DNA from 3 places in the Amycolatopsis thermophila genome. Region 1 is predicted to be linked to each of the others. Evidence: riboswitches for the same ligand, from Rfam matches in the RefSeq annotation. Region 1 holds a riboswitch; each other region holds the start of a gene.
The links. A riboswitch is a leader RNA that binds a small molecule or an ion and turns the genes downstream of it on or off. The one in region 1 is predicted to bind S-adenosylmethionine.
Positions count from the first base shown of each region.

Region 2: it holds a riboswitch for S-adenosylmethionine, as region 1 does, so the genes downstream of both, thrC (threonine synthase) here and FB470_RS15615 (methionine ABC transporter ATP-binding protein) in region 1, are expected to answer to the same signal.
Region 3: it holds a riboswitch for S-adenosylmethionine, as region 1 does, so the genes downstream of both, FB470_RS31430 (aminotransferase class V-fold PLP-dependent enzyme) here and FB470_RS15615 (methionine ABC transporter ATP-binding protein) in region 1, are expected to answer to the same signal.

Region 1 covers NZ_JAUSUT010000001.1:3,130,857-3,136,623, forward strand. Annotated here, with positions in the region: gene FB470_RS15605 (resuscitation-promoting factor) at 1-847, shown strand, start outside; gene rsmA (16S rRNA (adenine(1518)-N(6)/adenine(1519)-N(6))-dimethyltransferase RsmA) at 928-1,788, shown strand; SAM riboswitch class I at 1,844-1,935, shown strand; gene FB470_RS15615 (methionine ABC transporter ATP-binding protein) at 2,125-3,138, shown strand; gene FB470_RS15620 (DHA2 family efflux MFS transporter permease subunit) at 3,187-4,581, opposite strand; gene FB470_RS15625 (TetR/AcrR family transcriptional regulator) at 4,749-5,318, shown strand; gene FB470_RS15630 (4-(cytidine 5'-diphospho)-2-C-methyl-D-erythritol kinase) at 5,328-5,767, shown strand, end outside.
Region 2 covers NZ_JAUSUT010000001.1:413,468-419,234, forward strand. Annotated here, with positions in the region: gene rpsT (30S ribosomal protein S20) at 97-357, shown strand; gene holA (DNA polymerase III subunit delta) at 1,118-2,098, opposite strand; SAM riboswitch class I at 2,235-2,367, shown strand; gene thrC (threonine synthase) at 2,381-3,646, shown strand; gene FB470_RS01905 (ComEC/Rec2 family competence protein) at 3,659-5,767, opposite strand, start outside.
Region 3 covers NZ_JAUSUT010000001.1:6,408,551-6,414,317, reverse strand. Annotated here, with positions in the region: gene FB470_RS31450 (penicillin-binding transpeptidase domain-containing protein) at 1-179, shown strand, start outside; gene FB470_RS31445 (ArsR/SmtB family transcription factor) at 223-915, shown strand; gene FB470_RS31440 (DUF167 domain-containing protein) at 1,072-1,344, shown strand; gene FB470_RS31435 (potassium/proton antiporter) at 1,376-2,854, shown strand; SAM riboswitch class IV at 2,901-3,015, shown strand; gene FB470_RS31430 (aminotransferase class V-fold PLP-dependent enzyme) at 3,049-4,380, shown strand; gene lspA (signal peptidase II) at 4,428-5,003, shown strand; gene FB470_RS31420 (RluA family pseudouridine synthase) at 5,000-5,767, shown strand, end outside.

The sequences.
Region 1 (5,767 bases):
CCGCAAGCTGAACCTGGTCGTCGACGGCGAGGCCCGCGAGTCGTGGGTGCGCGCGTCCAGCCTCCAGGAAGCGATTTCCCAGCTGGGCCTGAGCGACAAGTTCGGCCCGGGCGCCGCCTTCTCGATGCCGCTGACCGCGGAGCTCCCGCTGGACGGCGCGACGGTCGAGGTCAAGACCCTCAAGCACGTCACCCTCTTCGACGGTGACGCCGCCCCGCGCCAGGTCGACACCACCGCGGTCACCGCGGAGGAGTTCCTCGGCCAGCAGGGCCTGTCGCTCGGCCCGGACGACGAGATCGACGGTGGTCTGGGCCTGAAGCTGGCCAACGGCGCCGAGGTGCACATCTCCCGCACCGGCGTGTCCGTCATCAACCAGGAAGAGGACATCGAGCCCGACGTCCAGGAGATCAAGGACTCGACCCTGGAGGCCGGCAAGGAGGTCGTCGACGACCCGGGCACGGCCGGCAAGAAGCTGGTGACCTACCGGATCACCAAGCGCAACGGCAAGGAAACCGACCGCGAGGAGCTCTCGACCAAGGTCCTGGTCGAGGCCAAGCCGAAGATCGTCCGGGTCGGCACGAAGCAGCCCGTCGTCAGCGACGGCGCGATCTGGGACCGCATCGCCCAGTGCGAGTCGACCGGCAACTGGGCCGCCAACACGGGCAACGGCTACTACGGCGGTCTGCAGTTCGACAAGGGCACGTGGGACGCCTACGGCGGTGACGCCTACGCGGCCTACCCGCACCAGGCCACCCGCGAGCAGCAGATCGCGATCGCGACGAAGGTGCGCGACGACCGCGGCGGCTACGGCGCCTGGCCCGTCTGCGGCAAGAAGGCCGCCGGCTGACCCTCCCCGGATATCCCCGATGATGACCCCGGCCCACGGCCGGGGTCATCGTCGTTTTCCCGGCCAGTAGCATTTCCGGCGTGACCGCACTGCTCGGACCAGCCGAGATCCGTGGGCTGGCCGCCGAGCTGGACGTGCGGCCCACGAAGAAGCTCGGCCAGAACTTCGTCCACGACCCGAACACGGTCCGCCGCATCGTCGAGCTGTCGAAGGTCACCCCGGACGACCACGTCCTGGAGATCGGTCCCGGGCTCGGCTCCCTGACCCTCGGTCTCCTCGCCTCGGGCGCGCGGGTCACCGCGGTCGAGATCGACCCGGTCCTGGCCGGGCGCCTGCCGGCCACGGTCGAGGAGCGCGCACCCGAAGCCCGGGGGCGTTGCACTGTCCTGACGCTCGACGCCCTGAAACTCCGGGGCGCGGATCTGGCGGACGAGCCGACGCACCTGGTCGCGAACCTGCCCTACAACGTCGCCGTCCCGGTGGTCCTGCACCTGCTGGCCGAGCTGCCCTCGCTGGCGCACGGTCTCGTCATGGTGCAGACCGAGGTCGCCGACCGGATGGCCGCCGGGCCGGGCAGCCGCACCTACGGCGTGCCGAGCGTGAAGATCGCCTGGTACGGCCGGGCCCGGAAGGTCGCGCCCGTGCCACGGGCCGTGTTCTGGCCGGTACCCAACGTCGACTCCGCGCTGGTCGGGTTCGAACGGTCCGCGGAGCCGGTGTCGGACGCGGACCGGGACGAGGTGTTCGCCGTCGTCGATGCCGCCTTCGCCCAGCGCCGCAAGACGTTGCGGGCGGCCCTGTCGTCGTGGGCGGGGTCGGGCGAGCGGGCCGAGGCGATCCTCCGCGCGGCCGGGATCGATCCGCGCACGCGGGGCGAGCAGCTCGGGGTCGCCGACTTCGCCAAGATCGCGCAGGGCAAGGCCTTGCCACCGTTGGTGTGATCTCGCACCCGTAAGCCTTGCGAAGAAGATGTGAAGTCCGTTCTACTCTTTGAGGTATCCATCCCGAGCGGCTGAGAGACCTGGCTCGCCGAAGCCGCAGCAACCACCCCACCCGGGGGCAGGTGCTAACGCCAGGACCGATGGAGGATTCCTGTGTATCGCACGATGCTCACGAGGCGCCGCGTGGTCGACGAATGTCGTCGCACGGTCTGTGCGTGTCGTCGCTGACCGCTCTTCCTTCCACCACCCTTCTCCTGTCTTCGCCTGACCGTCCTCAGTGGACGGTCTCCCTGGTGTGCGGTCGGCGCGTACGCGCCCGTTGTGCTGGAGCCTTTCGTGATCACTGTCGAAAACCTGACCAAGTCCTTCCCCGGTGCCCCCGCGCCCGTCCACGCCCTGCGGGACGTGAGCGTCGACGTGCCCGCCGGTGCCCTCTTCGGGGTCGTCGGCCCGGCCGGCTCGGGCAAGTCCACCCTGGCCCGCTGCATCGCGCTGCAGGAGAAGCCCGACCGCGGTGTGGTGCGCCTGGACGGCCTCAACACCACCGGTCTCGACGGGCGGAAGTTGCGCGAGGTGCGCCGCCAGGTCGCGGTGCTGGACGCGCAGCCCGTGCTGCACGCCGAGCGCACCGTGGCCGGCAACGTCGCGGCCCCGCTGGAACAGCTCGGCCTCGAGGGACCGCAGCGCCGCAGCCGGGTCGGCCGCCTGCTCGACCTGGCCGGCCTGACGCAGCGCGCCGCGCTGCGCCCGAGCGAGCTGACCCCGGGTCAGCGTCGCCGCGTCGCACTCGCGCGTTCCCTCGCGGCCGGTCCGGCCGTGCTGCTGGCCGACGACCCGACGGCCGGCGTCGGTGCCGAGGAGACCGGCGCGGTGCTGACCGTCCTCGACCGCGCCCGCGCGGAGCTGGGCGTGACCGTGCTGCTGACCACCCAGGACGGCGCGGCGGTGCGGCGCGTCTGCGACGGGGTCGCGGTGCTGGAGGGTGGCCGGCTCGTCGAGCAGGGAACCGTGCTCGAGCTGCTGTCCAACCCGGCCAGCAAGGTCGCGCAGAGCCTGCTGCCCGCGATCGACACGCCGCGGTCCCAGTCGGCGAGCTACGACCGGTCCGCCGACGTCGTGCTCATCGGCTTCGCGGCGGTCGGCGCGCTGCTGCCGGAGGCCTCGGCCCGGTTCGACGTCGAGCTCGCCACCATCGGCGGCGGCCTCACCCGCGTCGGCGACACCCCGGTGGCCCGCTTCCGCATCGGCGTCAACGGCGCGCAGGCCGACACCGCGCTGGCGTGGATCGCCGACCGCGGCGCCCACGTGGTGCAGCCGAAGGAAGGCCCGAAGAGCGTCGTCGCGGCCTGACCGAACGCGCGCAGGAGGGGCGTCCCGGACGGGGCGCCCCTCCTCGTCTCACTTGGTGGTGCGGGCCAGGAACCCGACGGCGATCGCGCCGAGTGCCACGACCCCGGCCGCCCACCCGTTCGCGACGGCGTAGCCGTGCACGGTGGCCGCCGGCAGGCTCAGCCCGGCCGCGGAGGCGGTCGCGCTCGCGGCGATCGTGTTCAGCGACGCCGTGCCCAGCGACGCGCCCACCTGCTGCGAGGTGGTGATGAACGCCGAGGCCACGCCCGCGTCCTTCGCCGCCACCCGTGCGGTCGCGATGTTCATGACCGTCGGCATCGCCAGCCCGGCGCCGGCGCCGAGCACCAGCTCCATCGGCAGGATCAGCGACGCGTACGACGTGTCGACGGACAGCTGGGTCAGTGCCGCGAGCCCGGCGGCCATCAGCAGCAGCCCGATCACCAGCAGCGGCCGCGGCCCGGTCCGCGGGATCAGCCGCCGCGTGAGCAGCGTCGACACCGTGACGTTGGCCAGCAGGAACGGCAGGAACGCGACACCGGCACCGAGTGCGCCGAAGCCCATGATCGCCTGCAGCTGGTAGGTGATGAACAGGAACATCCCGAACATGCCGAACGCGGCGATCGCGATCGTCAGGAAGCCGGACGAGCGGGCCCGATCGGACAGGACCTGCAGCGGCAGCAACGGGTTGCTGACCCGGGCCTGCCGGAACACGAACGCGGCCAGCAGCACCACGGCACCGGTCAGGCAGCCGAGCACGATGCCCGACCCCCAGCCGCGGGTCGCCGCTTCGGACAGTCCGTAGACCAGCCCGCCGATCCCGGCGCTGCCGAGGACCCCGCTGATCCAGTCCAGCCGCGTCGAGCGGTGGCCGGGCACGCTCGGCAGCACGAACCAGCCGGCGAGAGCGGCCGCGATCGCGATCGGCAGGTTCACGTACAGGCACCAGCGCCACGACGCGTACTCGGCCAGCGCGCCGCCGGCCAGCAGGCCCAGCGCACCGCCGGACATCATGATCGCGCTGAAGATCCCGAACGCCTTGGCGCGTTCCTTGGCCTCGGTGAAGGTCAGGGTCAGCAGGGAGAGCGTGGACGGCGCGAGCAGCGCGGCGAAGACCCCCTGCGCCGCGCGGGCCGCGATCAGCAGGCCGGGGCCGGCGGCCATCCCGCCGACCGCCGAGGCGGCGGCGAACCCGAGCGCGCCGACGATCAGCGTGTTCTTGCGGCCCAGCCGGTCGGCCAGCCGCCCGCCGAGCAGCAGCAGGCCGCCGAAGGCGAGCGTGTAGGCGCTGATCGTCCACTGCCGGGCGACGTCGGACATGCCGAGGTCGGCCTGCGCGGTGGGCAGCGCGATGTTGACGATCGTGGTGTCGATGATGACCAGCAGCTGGGCGAGCCCGATGACGCCGAGCGCCCACCACCTTCTGGAGTCCGTTGGCGCCGACACCGGCGCCGGAGCAGCTGTTGTCACGATGGAACCCCCTGCTCGAGACCTGCGTTAGACTGTGGGCGACCATTGCTAGTCGGCCGACAAGCAATGGCGCTGACGGCACGGTAGGCCCATTGCTAGCCGGTCGTCAAGCAAAGATTGAGAGTTCCTCAGGAAGGACGGTCATGGCGGGGCGGCGGACCGACACGCGCGAACGCATCCAGCGGGTCGCGCTGGACCTGTTCGTCGAACAGGGTTACGAGAAGACCTCGCTGCGCGAGATCGCGGAGAAGCTCGGCGTCACCAAGGCCGCGCTCTACTACCACTTCCGCACCAAAGAGGACATCGTCCACAGCCTGATCGAGGACATCGGCGTTTCGCTCGACGAGATCGTCGAGTGGGCGCGGCAGCAGGACGACCCGGTGCGGGCCCGGGAAGAGGTCCTGCGCCGGATCTCCGGGCTGATCCAGGGCCGGTTCGGGCCGATCATGCGGTTCATGCAGGACAACCAGCCCGCGCTCAAGGAGCTGCACGCCGGGCACGTCCTCGCCAAGCGGATGAAGGAACTGTTCCGGTTCATGGGCGCCGACGAGAGCGATCCGGTGGCGCAGCTGCGCGCCCGGCTGGCGCTGGTCGCCCTCATGGTCGGCAACAACCCGCAGTTCCTGGACGAGAACCCGACCGCGGCGTCGGCCGACGTCGCGTTGCGCGTCGCACTGGAGCTTGCCTCTCCGCGGCCCGGAGCGGGCACGTAGGCTTGACGGGTGCTCGCCGTCGTACCGCCACCTGTCACCGTCAGGGTGCCCTCGAAGATCAACCTGCACCTGTCGGTCGGCGACCTGCGCCCGGACGGGTTCCACGACCTGACCACGGTGTTCCACGCGCTCTCGCTGACCGACGAGGTCACCGTCGCGCTGGCCGAGGAGCCGGGCGTCGAGGTCTACGGCGAGGGTGAGCAGGTGGTCCCGACCGGTGGTGCGAACCTCGCGTGGCGCGCGGTGGAGGCGCTGGCCGCCCACGTCGGCAGGACCGACGGCCCCGCCAACGTGCGGGTGGTCCTCCGCAAGGGTATCCCCGTCGCGGGTGGGATGGCCGGTGGCAGCGCCGACGCGGCCGGCACGCTGGTCGCGCTCGCGTCGTTGTGGAAGCTCGACATCGGCCGCGACGAGCTCGCCGAGATCGCGGCGAAACTCGGTTCGGACGT
Region 2 (5,767 bases), 2.7 Mb from region 1:
TCGTTGCCGTGCGGCATTCCGCCAGGGAGGAAACCCGCACGCCGGGGCCGGTACAGCGCGGCAGCGAAGCCACCGACAGATCGAAGGAGCGCCTTCATGGCCAACATCAAGTCCCAGATCAAGCGCATCAAGACCAACGAGAAGGCGCGCCTGCGCAACCAGTCGGTCAAGTCCTCGGTGAAGACCGCGATCCGCAAGTTCCGCGAGGCCGCCGAGTCGGGCGACAAGGCCAAGGCCGTCGAGCTGCAGCAGGTTGCCGCTCGCGCCCTGGACAAGGCCGCCAGCAAGGGCGTCATCCACGCGAACCAGGCCGCCAACAAGAAGTCGGCGATGGCCAAGCGCGTCAACCAGCTCTGAGCTTGATCTTTCCGAGGGGCGGGCATCCGGCAGGGTGCCCGCCCCTCGCGTTTTGCCGGGTCCGGCCGGCGCCGGAGCGACGCCGGCCGGACGCCGCGCGGCCCCGGCTTCCCGGCGTTCCACCGTCCCGAGCGCCGCTGAGCAAGGCGCCCGCGCTACCCGGAGTTCTATCGTCCGCAGCGCCGCCGACCACGCCCCCCGCGCTACCCGGCGTTCCACCGCCCCGAGCGCAGCGTCGATCGCGGCCGTCACCCAGCTTCCCCGCGTGACGCCGGGCAAGCGCTGACGACCAGCCACCGCGCCGCGCTACGCAGGGCTCCACCAGCCCGACCGGCGCGATGCCGCTCCACCAGCCCGGACGCCACCAGCAACCGAAGCACGCTACCCAGCGCAGGGCCGGACAGGGCGCCGCCGACCGGCGCCACCAGCACCGCATCGCCCAGCGCTCCACCGGCCAATGCCACCATCGCCCGCACCCCGGCCCGGCTCCCAGCCCAAGGCCGGCCGGGCGCCGCTGACTACAGCCACCGGCACCGCGCTACCCAGTGCCTCACCCGCCCAAGCGCCGCCATCAACCGGAGCCCGTCCGCCGGGTTCCCGGCGTTCGGCCAGCCAGGGCGCCGCCGACCGGGGCCACCAGCACCGCATCACCTACCGCGCCACCGGCCAAGGCCACCATCGCCCGCACCCCGACGACGGTTCCCCACCCAGGCCCGGTCGGGCGCCGCTGCCCGGGTCCGCTGGCACCGTGGCGGAGCGGCTACCGCTTGTCGCGCGCGGCGGCCAGCTCCAGGACGGCCCGTTCGAGCGCGTAGGCCGGGTCCGCGGCCTGGCCTTTGACCTCGGCGTTCACGCGCGCCACCACCGCCATCGCCTCAGCGAGACCGGCCTGCGTCCACCCGCGCGACTGTCCCTGGGCCTTGCGGATCTTCCACGGCGGCATCCCCAGCTCACCAGCCATCTGGTTCGGGTTGCCGCGACCCGCCGCGGAGACCCGGGCGATGGTCCGGACCGCGTCGGCGAGGGCGTCGGCGATCAGGACGTGCGCCACGCCGATCTGCAGCGCCCACCGCATCGCCTCGAGGGCCGCACCGCGCTCCCCCGCGACCGCCTTCTCCGCCACCGCGAAGCCGGTCACGTCCGCGCGGCCGCGGTGGTAGCGGCGCACGGCCTCCTCGTCGACCCGGCCTCCGGAGTCGGCCACCAGCTGCGACGCCGCCGCGGCCAGTTCCCGCAGGTCGGCCCCCACGGCATCGATCAGGGCGGCTACCCCGGCGGGGTCGATCTTGCCCCCGGCCTGACGGACCTCGTTGCGGACGAACGACTCCCGGTCGGCCGGCCGGGTGATCTTCGGACATTCGGTGACCAGGGCACCCGCCTTGCGCAGCGCGGCCGGGAGAGCCTTGGCCGCCTTGCTGCGCCCGCCACCGGTGTGTACGACGACGAGGACGACCCCGTCGGCGGGCATCTTGGCGTAGGCCAGCACCGCGTCGGCCAGCTCCTGCCCGATGTCCTGCGCCCCCTCCAGGACGATCACGCGCCCCTCGCTGAACAGCGACGGGCTGACCAGCTCGGCCAGGGCGGGCGGGGTGAGATCCGACACGCGGACCTTCGTCAGCTCGGCGGTCGGGTCCTCCTGCCGGGCCTGGGTGAGGGCCCCGCGCACGGCGCGCTCGACGAGCAGCTCCTCTTCGCCGAGCACGAGCTGCAAGGGTGCGGAGGTGGTTGCCGGCGCGGTCACGGTTCAGATACTGCCACGGACCACCGACAGCGCCGGACCGTGATGAACCCCGCAGGGGCATGGCGCCTCCGGATCGGCGTGCCGTATGTTGTTAGCCGGGCGTTGCCGCAGCACGACAACCCCGACAACTGAATACCGCTCATCCAGAGGGGCAGAGGGAACGGCCCGACGAAGCCCCGGCAACCGGCGTCAGCCTGTCATCTCGATTCCGCGAGGTAGCTGACGACCACGGTGCCAATTCCGGCCCGCGTCAGCGGGACAGATGAGGAAAGGAACCTCGCGATGACTGCAGCCCTCGATTCGACCGCCACCCGCCGCACCGTCGACCTCGGCCCCGCCGTGGAGCTGGTCTCGAAGGAAGAGGGGCACAGCCAGCCGCTGGCCCCGGAGTTCGTCTCCGCCGAGGACTTCTCGCCCCTCGAGGTCGGCTACGACTTCGGCCGCGTGCGCCGCGAGGACATCGAGGCCGGGCCGCGCAACATCTGGCGCTACAAGAAGCTCCTCCCGGTCCCCTCGAACGTCGAGGAGATCCCGAACACCGAGCCCGGCTGTACGAGGCTGGTGAAGGCCGACCGGCTCGCCAAGGCTCTCGGGGTCAAAAGCCTGTGGGTCAAGGACGACACCGGCAACCCCACGCACTCCTTCAAGGACCGCGTCGTCGCCGTCGCCCTGGCCGCGGCTCGCGAGTTCGGCTTCGACACCCTGGCCTGCCCGTCCACCGGCAACCTGGCCAACGCCGTCGCCGCGGCCGCCGCCCGGGCCGGCTGGCAGTCGGTGGTGCTGATCCCCTCCTCGCTCGAGCGCGCCAAGGTCCTGACCACCGCCGTCTACGACGGCAACCTCGTTGCCGTCGACGGCAACTACGACGACGTCAACCGCCTGGCCACCGAGCTCGCCGCCGAGCACGAGAACTGGGCGTTCGTCAACGTCAACGTGCGCCCCTACTACTCGGAGGGCTCGAAGACGCTGGCCTTCGAGGTCGCCGAGCAGCTCGGCTGGCGGATCCCGGAGCAGATCGTCGTGCCGATCGCGTCCGGTTCCCAGCTGACCAAGGTCGACAAAGGCTTCCGCGAGTTCGCCAAGCTCGGTCTGGTCGACGACACCCCGTACAAGGTGTTCGGCGCCCAGGCCGCGGGCTGCTCGCCGGTCTCCACGGCCTTCCGCAACGGTCACGACGTGGTGCAGCCGGTCAAGCCGGACACCATCGCCCGCTCGCTCGCGATCGGCAACCCGGCCGACGGCCCCTACGTGCTCGACACCGTCCGCCGCACCGGTGGCGCGATCGAGGACGTGACCGACGAAGAGGTCGTCGAGGGCATCCGCCTGCTGGCCCGCACCGAAGGAATCTTCACTGAGACCGCCGGTGGCGTCACCGTGGCGACGGCGAAGAAGCTCATCGAGGCCGGCAAGATCGACCCCGACGCCGAGACCGTCCTGCTGATCACCGGTGACGGCCTGAAGACGCTGGACGCGATCGAGAACCGTGTCGGTCCTAAGGCGACGGTCAAGCCGTCGGCGGCGGCCGTGCACGAGGCTCTCGGGCTCTGAGCAACTCCCACCTCACTTTCCCCGGCGCACCAGTGCGGGGCCGGTCTGGTCCGGGATCACCGCGGTGTCGCCGTCGGTGTCCGTGCGGGCGACGAGCGCGCCGTCCGCGGTCAGGGTGTCGAGTGTCGTGCGGTTCGGGTGGCCGTACCGGTTGCCCGAACCGACGCTGACCAGCGCCAGCCGCGCCGACACCGCGGCCAGGAACTGGGGCAGCGAGAACCTCGACCCGTGGTGCGGCACCTTCAGGATGTCCGCGTGCAGATCGGCTCCCGCGGCCAGCAGGTCGGACTGCGCCGCGAGTTCGACGTCACCGGTCAGCAGCACACTGCCCGCCGGTGTCCGCGCCCGTAGTACGACCGAGCTGTTGTTGATCTGCGTGCCGTCGTCGTTGTCATCCTCCTCTTCGGACACAAAGGCCGGCCCCAGCACTTCGAGGCTCAGCGACGGCCACTCCAGCCGGCGCCCGGCTTCCAGTTCCAGCAACGGGACTCCGTGGCGCGCGGCGATCTGGCCGGCCTGCCGCCAGGCCCAGTCCGGGCGGCGGCCCGGTCCGACGGCGATCCCGCCGACGGCGCGTCCCTCGAACACCGATTCCAGCCCGCCGATGTGGTCGGCGTGCAGGTGGCTCAGGACCACCAACGGCACCCGGTCGACGCCCAGCCTGTCCAGGCACCGGTCCACCGGCCCCGGCTCGGGCCCGGTGTCCACCACGATCGCCCGTTTCGGCTCGCCGGTGGCCAGGACGAGGCTGTCACCCTGACCGACGTCGCACGCGACCACGGCCCAGCCCGGCGGCGGCCACCCGGGCGTGATGACCCGGCCCGGAACGACGAGCAGTAGCACCCCGGCCAGCACCAGCGCCAGCAGCACCCGTAGCCGTCGTCGCCGCAGAGCCAGCACCACAGCGACCGCGACCGCCAGGGCAAGCGCCCCACCCCACCACCCGCCGGGCCAGGGCAACACCGCTCCAGGCACCTCCGACGCCCGCCGGGCGACGAGGATCAGCCACCCCGCCTCAGGCCCGGCCAACCGCACGACCAGCTCGCCACCAGTCGGCCAGACACCCGCGACCACCGTGGCGAGCACCCCGAACACGGTCGCCGGGGCGACCACCGGAGCGGCGAGCACGTTCGCCGCCACGCTGACGATGCTCAACTGCCCGGCCATCCCGGCCACCACCGGCGCGGTCACGACGAACGCCGCCGCCGGTACCGCGAGGCCCTCCGCGAAGCCCGGCGGCAGCCCGCGCCGCTGGAGCACTTCCGCCCACCGCGGCGCCAGTAGCACCAGCCCGGCGGTGGCGATCACCGAGAGCGCGAAACCGAAGCTGACGGCCATCGCCGGGTCCCACGCCACCAGCACGCACACCGCGCCGGCCAGGGCCGGCACGACGGACCGTTGTCGTCCCAGCGCGAGGGCGAGCAGCGCGATGCCGCCCATCACCCCGGCACGCAGGACACTGGGCTCCCCGCCGGCCAGGATCACGAACCCGGCCAGTGCCACTCCGGCCAGCACCGCCGACAGCCGCGGCCCCGCGCGCAGCAGCCGCAACAACAGCAGGACCGCGCCGCACACGATGGCCACGTTGGAGCCGCTGACCGCCATCAGGTGTGTCAGCCCGGCGTCGGTGAACTCGCGGTCGAGCCGTTCGGACAGACCGCTGGTGTCACCCACGACCAGACCCGGCACCAGACCGGCCTGCTCCTCGGGGAGAACCGCGCAAGCCCGGCGCAGCGCCGCCCGCATCGACTCGGCGGCACGCTGCCACCACGGGGCAACGGTCGCGCCGGACGGCGGCCCGCGCACGTACACCGCAGCCACCGTCAGATCGGCATCCCGTGGCGGGGCCAGTTCGCCGGTGGCCATCACCTCCTGGCCCGGAACGATCCCGTTCCAGGAGGCGAAGGGTGCCAGCAGCACCACGCGTCCGGACGTGAGGACCGCCCGGCCGTCCTGTTCGGCGTGCAGGACCTCGCCTGCGACGACGACTGATCGTGGCCCGGCCTGCTGATCGGCGTACCCCGCGGAGCGGATCGGCTTCGGCCGTTCCGTCACGAGCATCCGCAGCGCCACCTCCCTTCCCTGATCGGCCAGGGCGCGCAACGGGTCGTGCTCCGCACG
Region 3 (5,767 bases), 3.3 Mb from region 1:
GCGGCCGCGGTGCCGTGTCCGGCAAGACCGGCACGGCGCAGTTCGGCGACGGCAGCCAGGCCAACGGCTGGTTCGCCGGGTACCGGGACGACGTGGCGTTCTCCGTGCTGCTGCTCGGATCGGACTCGTCGAAGCCGGCGGTGGAGGTGTCGTCGGTGTTCCTGGGCGCGCTCGGCTGACGTTTCGGCGCACGCCGAAAGGTCGCGGGGCTACCGTGGGCGTGTGGAGACGATCGCCCTCGCCGAGGTGGCCGCGGTGCTCGCCGACCCGAGCCGGGCGGCGATGTGCCTGGCCCTGCTCGACGGCCGCGCCTGGACCGTGGGCGAGCTGGCGCGCTCGGCGGGGATCGCGCCGTCGACCGCGAGCGAGCACGTGACCCGGCTGAAGGAGGCGGGGTTCGTCGCCGGGGTGAAGCAGGGGCGGCACCGGTACGTGCGGATCGCCGATCCCCGGGTGGCGGAGCTGATCGAGCACCTGGCCCAGCACGCGGAACACCGGGCGGCCACCGGTTTGCGGGATTCCCTGCGCGTGCGGCGGCTGGCGTTCGCGCGCACCTGCTACGACCACCTGGCCGGCGCGGTGGGCGTCGCGCTGCGGGAGGGGATGGTGCGGACCGGGCTGGTGGACGCCTCCGGGGGGCTCACGCTGACCGGCCGGGGGCGGGAGGTGCTGACGTCGCTGGGGGTCGAGGTCCCCGAGGGCGGGCGCCGCCCGCTGCTGCGGGGCTGTCTGGACTGGACCGAGCGACGGGACCACCTGGGCGGCGCGCTCCCCGCGGCGCTGTTCGCGCGGGGCGTGGCGGCCGGCTGGTTCGACCGGCGCGCCGACCGCGCGGTGCGGCTGCTGCCGGCCGCGGAGGAACCCCTGGCGCGCCTGGGGGTCGAGCTCCCGGACCTCGGTTCGGGCGCCGCCTGACCGGGGCTGCACCTCCGCTCCGAGGTGCCGCCGCGTGGTGCCCCGCGCGGTGCCGGATCGCCCACGAGGCGTGCCCAGGCTGCCCGCCGCGCGCAATCGCGGTTGCGCCGGGCGCCCGGTCACCACGCAAGACCACGACCGTGCGACAGTCACCCCATGCGGTTCGCTGTGCGGGTCAAGCCGGGGGCCAAGCGGGACGCCGTCGGGGGTTCCTGGGACGGCCCGCTGGGGACGGCGCTCGTCGTCAGGGTGCGGGCGCCCGCCGTCGAGGGCAAGGCCAACGAGGCGGTGCGCGAGGTGCTCGCACCGGCACTCGGGGTGCGTGCCCGTGATCTCGTTGTCGTGCAAGGGGAACGCGGCCGCGACAAGTTGATCGAGCTCACAACCGACCCGCCCGGCGCGGCGGACCGCCTGGCCTCCTTATTCTGAGAGCCTGACAAACCGGGCAGGGGAGGTGCGGGTGGGCGAGCTGCCGGTCGTGCTGGGGATGGGCGCGGCCGTGCTGCTGGCCGCCGTGCTCGCGGTCCGGTTCTCCACCCGGCTCGGCCTGCCGTCGCTGCTGCTCTACCTCGCGATCGGCGTGCTGCTCGGCGAGGTGGGCTTCGGCGTCCGGGTCGCCGACCCGTTCCTGACCCAGGCGCTGGGGCTGGCCGCGCTCGTCATGATCCTCACCGAGGGCGGCCTGACCACCCGCTGGACGGCGGTGAAACCCGCGTTGCCCCAGGGGGTGGCACTGTCCACGGTGGCGGTGGGGCTGAGCATCGCGATCACCGGCCCGGCCCTGCACTGGCTCCTCGGTCTGGACTGGCGCACCGCCCTGCTGTGGGGCGCCGTGCTGGCCCCGACGGACTCCGCCGCCGTGTTCTCCGTGCTGCGCAGCGTGGGCCTGCCCAAACGGCTCGTCGGCGCCCTGGAGCTGGAGTCCGGCATCAACGACGCCCCGGCCTACATGGCGGTCGTCGTGCTCGCCGAGGGTACCCGCGTCGACTGGTCGCTGCCGCTGCTGGTGGTCTACGAACTGTCCGCCGGGCTCGTCCTCGGCCTCGCGCTCGGGTTCGCCGGCGCGTGGGCCCTGCGCCGCGCCGCGCTGCCGGCGACCGGCCTGTATCCACTTGCGACGGTCGCGGTCTGCGTGGTGGCCTACTCGTCCGGGCAGCTGCTGCACGCGTCCGGGCTGCTGGCCACCTACGTCGCCGCGGTCGTGCTCGGCAACTCCAGCCTGCCGCACCGCTCCGACACGCTGTCCTTCGCCGAGGGACTCGGGTGGCTCGCCCAGATCGGGTTGTTCGTGCTGCTGGGCCTGTTCGCCTCGCCCGAGCGGCTGCTGGAGGCGGTCGTGCCCGGCCTGATCGCCGGGGCGGTGGTGCTGCTGCTCGCCCGGCCGTTGTCGGTGCTGATCACGCAGCTGCCGTTCCGCGTCCGGGCGCGCGAGCAGGTCTTCCTGTCCTGGGCCGGGCTGCGCGGCGCGGTGCCGATCGTGCTCGCGATGATCCCGCTGTCCCGGCAGCTGCCCGGCGCGCAACGGCTCGTCGACGCGATGTTCGTCCTGGTGATCGTGCTCACCCTGGTGCAGGGGCCCACGCTGGGCCCGCTGGCGCGCCTCCTCCGGCTGCCCGCCGACACCGAGCCGAAGGAGATCGCGGTCGATGCCGCGCCGCTGGACGAGCTGCAGGCCGAGCTGCTGCAGGTGCGGATCCACCGCGATTCGCGGTTGCACGGCGTGTACCTGTCCGAGCTGCGGCTGCCGCACGGCGCTTCGCTGAGCCTGATCGTGCGCGACGGCCGCAGTTTCACCCCGGAGCGCACCGACCGTCTCCAGCGCGGCGACCAGATCCTGATCGTCACCACCGAATCGGCACGCGACGCCGCCGAGCGCCGCATCCGCGCGGTCGACCGGGCCGGCCCGCTCGCGCGCTGGAAGGGCGAGTCCGGGACGTGAGACGCGCTGGCGCGCGGCCGCGGTCATCGGCTACGGTGTGCCGGTAGGTCATGAGTGCCAGCGTCAAGCCCCGGCTCGCTGGCCGGCAACCCTCCTTCCGCGGTGGGGTGCCCCGGGTGAGGACCTGGCTCGTCGCGAGGTGCGGCGGGCAAGCGCGGACCCCCTGGCGGGTCCCTGGACCCGAGGAGCCTTCGATGACTCTCGCTCTCGATCGTGTCGCCGCCCCCACCCTGCCCGCCGTCACCGCGACGGCGACCGTCCCGCTGGTCACCGGTGGCGCGCTGGGCTACGCCAACCTCGACCACGCCGCCAGCGCCCCGTGCCTGGAGGACGTGCGGCGCGCGGTGGACGAGTTCCTGCCCTACTACGCCAGCGTGCACCGCGGCGCCGGGTTCGCCTCGCAGGTGTCCACAAAGGTCTACGAGCGCACTCGTGACGTGCTGCGCCGCTTCGCCGGCGCCCGCTTGTCGGACGCGGTGGTGTTCACCCGCAACACGACCGACGCGCTGAACCTCCTGGCCCGCAGCGTGCCGCGGCACACCTCGGTGGTGCTGTTCGACACCGAGCACCACGCCGCGCTGCTGCCCTGGCGCGGCCCGAACGTGCACCGGATTCCGTTGCCCGCCACGCGACTGGCTGCGGTGTCCGCTGTGGACAGTGCGCTGCGGGCCTGCCCGGAGGGGCCGCGGCTGGTGGTCGTCACGGGGGCGTCGAACGTGACCGGCGAGCTGCTGCCGGTGGCCGAGATCGCGGCCGCGGCCCGGCGCCACGGCGCGCGCATCGCGCTGGACGGCGCCCAGCTGGCCCCGCACCGGCCGATCTCGCTGCGCGAGCTGGACGTGGACTACGTGGCGCTGTCCGGGCACAAGCTGTACGCCCCGTTCGGGGCCGGCGCGCTCGTGGGCCGGGCGGACTGGCTGCGCGCGGCGGACCCGTACCTGGCCGGTGGCGGGGCGACGAAGGCGGTGCGCCGGGACGGCGACGGCATCGGCGTGGCGTGGCAGTCCGGCGCCGAACGGCACGAGGCCGGTTCGCCGAACACGGTCGGCGTGTACGCGCTGGGCGTGGCGTGCGAGCGGCTGGCCGCGTCGTGGGACGCGGTGGCCGAGCACGAGCGCGCGCTGCTGGAGCGGCTGCGCCGCGGTCTGGCGACCGTGCCGGGCCTGGCCGAGCTGCGCCTGTTCGACGGCGCCGCCGAGCGGGTCGGGACGGTGAGCTTCGTGCTCGACGGCTTCGACCCGGGCTGGGTCGCGGCGGTGCTGTCGGCCGAGTACGGGATCGGCGTGCGCGACGGGGCGTTCTGCGCGCACATCGCCGTGCGGCGGCTGGTGCGGCGCACGGGGCGGGAGGGGCAGCAGGCGCTGCGGGTGAGCCTCGGCCTGGGCACCACGACCGAGCACGTGGACCGGCTGGTGACCGCCCTGCGGCAGATCGTCGCGCGCGGCGCCCGGTGGACCTACGCGGTGGTCGACGGCCGGTGGGCGCCGGCGCCGGACCCGCGGCCGCTGCCGGGGTTCCTGGCCTGAGCGGGGACCGCGACCGGGCGGGCGGGCCTGACGTGGACAATGGCGGGGTGAGCAGTGACCCCCAGCCCTCCCCGGACACCGTGCCGGACGAGCAGCAGGTGAGCCCGCCCCCGAAGCGGCGCGCCCTGCTGCTGGCCGTGATCGCCGTCGTCGTGCTCGCGCTCGACGTCGTGACCAAGTCGGTCGTCGTGGCCACCCTGGCGGGGCACGAGCCGGTCCGGATCCTCGGTGGCCTCGTCTACCTGCAGCTGATCCGCAACCCCTTCGCGGCCTTCGGCATGGGGCCCACCGGCGGCACCTGGATCTTCGGCATCGTCGCGATCGGCGTCGTCGTCGCGCTGATCTGGTTCGCCGGGCGGCTGCGGTCGGTCGGCTGGGCGGTCGGGCTCGGGCTGATCCTCGCCGGCGCGGCGGGCAACCTGGCCGACCGGCTGTTCCGCGCCCCCGGCGTGCTGCGCGGGCACGTCGTCGACTTCGTGTCGCTGTTCGCGCCCAACGGCGACGTCTGGCCCGTCTTCAACGTGGCCGACTCGGCGATCTGCGTCGGCGGCGTGCTGATCGTGCTGCTGTCGCTGCTCGGCCGCGAGTACGACGGGACCGTGAAGGGCAGGGCGAAGCGGTGAGCGCCCGGATGCTGCCCGTCCCCGACGGGCTCGACGGCATGCGCGTGGACGCGGGCCTGGCGAAACTGCTCGGCCTGTCCCGCACGGTGATCGCCGAACTGGCCGAGTCCGGTGACGTCCTGCTGGACGGCCGGCCCGCCGGCAAGTCCGACCGCCTGTCGGCCAACTCGCTGCTCGAGGTGACCCTGCCCGAGCCGGACAACCCGGTCGAGGTGGTCGCCGAGCCGGTCGACGGGCTGCGCATCGTCCACGACGACGACGACATCGTGGTGGTGTCCAAGCCGGTCGGCGTCGCGGTGCACCCCAGTCCCGGCTGGACCGGTCCCACCGTGGTCGGCGGGCTCGCCGCGGCCGGGTTGCGGATCTCGACCTCCGGCGCCGCCGAGCGCCAGGGGGTCGTGCACCGGCTCGACGCCGGGACCACGGGCGTCATGGTGGTGGCCAAGAGCGAGCACGCCTACACGGTGCTCAAGCGCGCGTTCAAGGAACGCACGGTCGACAAGGGCTACCACGCCGTGGTGCAGGGCCACCCCGATCCGACGCGCGGCACCATCGACGCGCCCATCGACCGGCACCCCCGCCACGACTACAAGTTCGCCGTGGTCGCCGGCGGCCGCCCGTCGGTCACGCACTACGAGGTGATCGAGGCCTTCCGCGCCGCGTCGCTGGTCGACGTCAAGCTGGAGACGGGGCGCACCCACCAGATCCGCGTGCACTTCTCGGCGCTGCGCCACCCGTGCGCGGGGGACCTGACGTACGGGGCG